DNA from 2 places in the Moorella sp. E308F genome. Region 1 is predicted to be linked to the other one. Evidence: riboswitches for the same ligand, from Rfam matches in the RefSeq annotation. Region 1 holds a riboswitch; the other holds the start of a gene.

Region 1 (3,208 bases):
GGCTGGACTGGTTCCGGCAACAGGAGTGGTTCAGCGGTGGCCTGAAAACTGTTTTTCAGAAGGAACTGGCGGACAACCTGAGCAGCACCCGCTTTACGATCCTGGTTTTCCTGGTGGCCGTGGCCGGCATTGGTGCCTTTTACGTAGCAGCCCAGAGCATCCGCCAGACAGCAGGGGATGGTGATCCTCAATTTGTCTTCCTGCGCCTTTTTACCACCAGCGGCGGGTCCTTACCACCCTTCATCACTTTTATTTCTTTTTTGGGGCCCCTGCTGGGCCTGGCCCTTGGTTTTGATGCCATTAACGGTGAGCATAATAAACGTACCTTGAGCCGGTTGCTCGCCCAGCCTATCTATCGGGACGATGTCATCAACGGCAAGTTCCTGGCCGGTCTGGTAGTTCTGGCCTTGGTCATCATGGCCCTGGGGCTCTTAGTGGCTGGGTTGGGGCTGCTGCTAATTGGCGTTCCTCCCACGGGCGAGGAAATCGGGCGGTTGTTTATTTACCTCCTGGTCACCATTATTTATGTAGCCTTCTGGTTGAGTGTCTCCCTCCTATTTTCTTTGTTGTTCCGCCAGACGGCCACCTCGGCCCTGGCCGGGATAGCCGTATGGCTGTTTTTCGCCCTCTTTGCCGGGATGCTGGCGGGGCTCATTGCCGACGGTCTCCTTCCGGTAAGTGAAGATGCCGCGCCGGCCCGGGTCCTGCACAATGCGACTTTGAAACAAAATCTTAGCCGCCTTTCGACGACGACTCTTTACGATGAAGCTACAGTAACTCTCTTGAACCCAGGGGTAAGGACCCTAGGACCTGTACTGGTGGAACAGTTAGAAGGGGCTATACCCGGAAGCCTGCCACTGGACCAGAGCCTGCTTCTCATCTGGCCGCACCTGGTAGGGCTTATCGCAGCCACCATGCTGATTTTTGCCCTGGCCTATTACTTCTTTATGCGCCAGGAAATACGGGCCGGCTAGGCTGAAATATCTTTCCTCTGCCGGTGATAAATCTTCACCGGCTTTTTTCTTTTTACTCCTCGAGGGACTGGGGTCCGCAATCCTGGCTTCTAGTCTTTTATTTAAAATTATATCTCCGGTGGCTTCTCTGGTCCTTAAACCGGAGGAAGGGCAGCAACGGCGATGGTGTCGCCCCTTGTGGCAAGCAAGCTCGTGACAACATCACAATCCGATGACACACCTCGGGGTTTCTGTTGACAAATGTCGACCAAATGTAGTAAAGTAGTGATTGTGTCACGTCACATTGCATAATACAGCCAGTACCGCTAAAGGCAAACTCGTCGAAAGGCGGGGGCGCAAAGCCGCGGACCTAAGTCCGTTTTAAGGATATGGTAGCCAGGCTGCCGGGGGAGTAAGTAAGTTGAAATTAAATACAGGTTCTCTACGGCCGCCGTGAAAGCGGCCGTTTAAATTTAAACGCAAAATGGGGTAAAACGTTAGGTTAGTTCCTTAATGGGTGAGGCTGAGGCAAAGCTATTGTCGTTCTAGCAAGACAAATGTAATGAAGGAGGTATAGGTCGCCCCGCAGACCGAAGTTCGCCAGGAGCGGGAGCGACCGGCAGCAGTATGATGGGAAAACTTACAGGAAGTCTGCGAGGCAAGATGACCGCGCTCTTCGGGCTGATCGTTCTAGTTGGATGCCTGGTGCTGGTATTTGTAAGCTACGACCGTGCCAGGAACGCTCTGGAGAGCGAAGCTAAAGAGGCCATGTTGAAGATGGCCCAGCAGGCCGCCGAAACTTTGGAAAGCCGCATCCAGGCGCGGATGTACGTTATGGAAACCCTGGCCAATAACACCGTCATCCGTGGGCGATGGGGCGACCGCGAAGCCACGCTAGAAGAAAAGTTGGATGTTCTCCGGGAAGAGCAAAAAAAAGCGGGAAGTCTGGGCTTCAGGCGGTTTGGCATTGCTGATAAGGAAGGGAACGCAGTATATTCCGACGGCAGTAAAGCTAACATCGCAGACCGGGAACACTTCCGGGCTGCCCTGGAGGGTAAGACTTTCGTCTCCAGCACTATTGTCAGCAAGATCGACAAGTCGGTTATATTTGCTTATACCACACCTATACGCAACTATGCCACCGATGAAATAATCGGCGTGCTGATTGGTATAGTGGACGCGACAAAGTTCAGCGAGCTGGTGGCGGACATTACATATGGACGTACTGGGTATGCGTTTGCAGTAGACAGTACCGGTAAGACCATAGCTCACAAGGACGCGGAGAGGGTCACAAATGAGGAGAATGTCGTGGAGGCGGTTAAGTCTGACCCTTCCCTGGATTCCCTGGCGGCAGTAATGTCCAGGATGATTCAAGGAGAAAGGGGAGTCGGCAATTACATCTTCCAGGGCCAAAAGGAAATTATAGCCTACGCACCTGTTGAGAGCACCGGCTGGTCTTTGGGAGTTGCCGCCCCCGAAGTCGAGGTGCTGGAGAAGATCGCCGGCCTTAAATGGTCCGTGCTGTTTGTCTCCCTGATCATAATCCTGGTTGCCTTGGTACTGACTCTTGTAATGGCAAGAACTATTACCACTCCTCTGGCCCTGGCTGTCGACGACCTGGGGCTTATAGCCGGTGGCGACTTCACCCGACCCGTTTCTGAAAAATTCCTCCGCATGAAGGATGAGATAGGCCGGCTCGTCCGGGCGGTGCACCGCCTGCAGGCCGACCTCAAACCGTTGCTTTCAGGACTCAAAGAAGACGCTAAAACGCTGGCCGGCAACTCGGAGGCCTTAAGCGCTGCTTCAGAAGAGATCGCCTCTTCTTCCGGCGAAGTTGCCAAGGCCATCCAACAGGTGGCCTCGGGAGCCTCGGAACAAGCGGGTCACCTGCAGGAAATACTGGGCCTCGTTGAAAATATAACCTCCAACCTGGAGAAGGTGTACACCGAACTTGGTTACGTTAAGGCTAACACCGAAGAGACCTCCAGGCTGGCAGGTGTAGGCAAGAAAGAGCTGGACATCCTGATTGCTTCCATCAAGGATGTGCGCGAGGCCTTCAAGGTGGTCGTGGAGAAATTAACTGATTTAAGCAGCTCTGTGAATCAAGTAGGCGAGATCCTGGAAGTGATCAACGGGATAGCAGACCAGACGAACCTTTTGGCCTTGAACGCGGCCATTGAGGCGGCGCGCGCAGGCGAGGCCGGCCGCGGTTTTGCAGTGGTGGCGGATGAGGTCCGCAAGCTGGCTGAGCAGTC
Region 2 (3,208 bases), on a different contig from region 1:
AGCATAATATCGCTCCTCCTCTTTCTTTACTTAAGAAGCTGGAGAACAGATATCTTCATCTGCTGATTGATGGAAATCAAGGACCAGGGTGGTTCCCCTGGAACCGGTAGTTAGATAAACTTTATCAGCATAATAAAGCATTAAAGTAAACCCACAACCAAGAGAATTTTTTGTGGAGTAATGTCGCATTAAAGCCGCTTTGGGTAAATCTTTTATCTTAATTCCCTGGCCCTGGTCTTGAATAATTACCCGGATGGCCGCATCCGTCTGCCGTACCACCCATTCACCACCCGTAGCGTGTTTTAATGTATTGGTCAAAGCCTCCGTTAAAGATAAGGCCATGCCGTACGCGCGGGCGCTAAAAGCCGCAGGTAGCAAGCTGCATAACTTGCTGCGAGCCAAAGCTATGTCAGCAGCCTTGTTAACTACTCCCCTTGCCAGTTCATTCCCCTCGGATAATACAGCTACCATTTCTTCTGAAGTCAAAAGCTGCAGGCGCCCATTGGTGACGGCAGCCACGGCTTCCCGGTAGGCCTGCATCTCCTGGCAGCGCATCTGCCTTTCCTTTTCAATAATTTCGGTAAGATCAAAGGCCAGCAGGCCCCCTGACCGGGAGTCAAGGGGTATACCGTGCAGGTCAAAAATCCTTTTACCGTCATCACTTACTATCACTTCCCGGCAGTGGGTTCCCCGGTGTATTGCCTGGCGCATTAAATTTTCTATTGCCGGCAGGGGCAGTTCCAGGTCAGCCTGTCCTGTCAGATGGCGAAAACGCCCCTTTTCGTAACGCATTACCTTGCCCAACCGCATGGCATTAAAAATCTCCGAGCTTTCTAACTCGGCACGCAGTCGTTCTTTAACCAGGTCCTGTAAATGGGCGGGAACTAATTGGGATACTTGCTCAATGAAGTCCCCCGTACTACCCGTCAGTAAACGGTATTCTTCATTACCCAGACGGCTGGCTGTTTCCTCGCCCCGGTAAACGGCTATGATATCAAAGAGGTGGATGTCACCCTTGCCCTTGGTCGGTACCCCTGCTACATCCAGGCTAAGATGCTGCTTTAAATAAATCCGGTATTGACCGGGAATGGGAGCTTGTGTTTCCAGGCCCAGTTCCATGGTATTCAATACGAGAATACGGCCAGCATAACGTTTCCCATCGGGGGCAACCAGGCTAATGCCTATGGGTACCGGTGGCTTACGGCGTAAAGGGCCGGGGCTCATGAAATAATCGCAATCGACACAAGAACGATCTGGGGTCTTGCGGGCACACTGGCTACACTCTTGCATAGCTGACCCCCCCTCTACTGCTCTGGCTTTAAACCAGGTTTAAAGATTCTCTTTCTCCCATAAAGAGAAGTTTTTTCCTTATCTCAAGTAAAATTTGGGTAACTGTATCCCTTTGCACTGAACCCGCCCCCGCCTTCGTTCCATCTAGAAATAGCAAGGCAGCCACGAGTAATTCGCATGGCTGCCCTTTACTTTAAAGTGGCAGCCTGGCAGTCATACCAACAAGTGGCTACAGACCCATGGCTTTGCGTCCCACCCTTTCGAGTGGTTTGCCCTTGAACACTTTAAGCTATTTACATAAGAAAGATATCTCTTAGGAAACCCTGGGAGCAGAGGAGAAGGTATGGTGACGGCTGTCCAGTGACCCCTGGACATTTTTCCGAAAAATCACAAGGAAATTCTGGTTCCTGGAGGTGTTATGGAAGGTAACACTGGATGGGTTGGGAGGAATGTTATTTGCAGTAATTTTAAGGGGGCTAATAGAGGGGAAACTTTTTTCCAATATTTTACATACAAGGCATATAATCCCCCCCCCCCCCCATTGGTTATTTTTATTTTTTATGTTAATTTCTGTTATGCTCTTTGCCATCGCTGGAATTATCCTCCAATAATTTGCTTTAATATTTTTATATTCGACCCCGCTCAACAAATTCCTTCTCTCGGAAAAAAGCAATCGTTAATTTACCCCGCCCATGGTTGCCAGAGCCGTAACAAAAAAATTGCCATGGCACTGGTTGCTTCATCCATGGCTTAGGGGGCAAAACGGTGTTATCTTACCTTCTGGATACCCAGGGCCTTCTCCAGGTCAATAATATGTTCCTGCTCAACTACGGCAATCTCCCTGATGACCTGGGCGACATCGTACAATTTCAAGGCTTCCAGTTGTTCAATGCGCTGCAGGTAACGATTCAGGGCGTCATACTCGGCTTCCAGGTCCTGGCGCAGCATTTCTACGTTATTGAGGGAGGTCTTGATTTCCTGCACCTGGACGGTAGGAATGCCGCCCAGGTACTGGATCTTGTCGCTTAACTTTACGGCATGCTCGTGTTCTTCCTGGGCATGCTGGAGCTCTTCATCGATAATAGCAACATACTGGGGACCGGTAAGCATGCTGGCATGCTGGATATACTGGATCATGGCGGCGTATTCCCAGGACAGGTCCAGGTTGAGAAGCTTGATTATTTGCTCGATGGTCATAGGGCCACCTCCAGGAGTATACTTATACTACATAATATTAGTTTTCCTGGTAAGTGTGCCCATACAAAAAAATCAAGTCCAGGTATTGGTTTAACCATATTTATAAAGGATGCCGAAGCCGCCGCGGGGATAACGCCAGTCAATGTTATCGTGGGCGCAGCCGTAGCGACAGGTGCCACACTCCACGCAACCCTCGTAGGCCGTCTCGATCCGTTTCTCCCCTTCATTCCAGACATATACCCGGGCCGGGCAAATAAAGGTGCAGGGCCTGCCGTCACAGTGGCGGCAGACCTCCCGGTCCTTGATCCTTAAGTGAGGGTGCTTATCCGTTTGGTAACGGTTGAGGAAGAGTTTATCTTCCAGGCGCATCATCCCATCACCCTCCAGAGGTGGTAAAGGTCCCCGGCCAGTTGTATACGGCTGCGTTGGGCCGTAATTTCTCTCCAAATGCGCTTCTGCTTTTCCCCCTTGGGTACATTATCGACAGTTAAAAACTCCCTGGCGGCCCGGGAAAGGAGCTGCGGATACAGGGTAAAGAAGTGGGGATTTTGGTCAAAGAAAAAGGGGGCCCGTTGGTATTTCTGCAAGTCTTGCAAGACAAAGCTCTCCGCCAGCATCTCCCGGTAGGGCGCCAGGTTGGCCGCGCTGTAGTCGCCCTTTTCCCGGGCGGCCAGGATGGTTTTCGCTGCCAGCAGGCCGGAGGTCATGGCGAGATTCGAGC

Evidence for each region. A riboswitch is a leader RNA that binds a small molecule or an ion and turns the genes downstream of it on or off. The one in region 1 is predicted to bind cyclic di-GMP.
Region 2: linked by a shared signal. The riboswitch ahead of E308F_RS03940 (ATP-binding protein) and the one ahead of E308F_RS10785 (methyl-accepting chemotaxis protein) in region 1 are both predicted to bind cyclic di-GMP.

The regions. Positions count from the first base shown of each region.
Region 1 covers NZ_BJKN01000002.1:853,646-856,853, reverse strand. Annotated here, with positions in the region: gene E308F_RS10790 (ABC transporter permease) at 1-974, shown strand, start outside; cyclic di-GMP riboswitch class I at 1,275-1,362, shown strand; gene E308F_RS10785 (methyl-accepting chemotaxis protein) at 1,617-3,208, shown strand, end outside.
Region 2 covers NZ_BJKN01000001.1:782,902-786,109, reverse strand. Annotated here, with positions in the region: gene E308F_RS03945 (STAS domain-containing protein) at 1-5, opposite strand, end outside; gene E308F_RS03940 (ATP-binding protein) at 31-1,290, opposite strand; cyclic di-GMP riboswitch class I at 1,488-1,574, opposite strand; gene E308F_RS03930 (ferritin-like domain-containing protein) at 2,059-2,487, opposite strand; gene E308F_RS03925 (ferredoxin family protein) at 2,578-2,856, opposite strand; gene E308F_RS03920 (FAD-dependent oxidoreductase) at 2,856-3,208, opposite strand, start outside.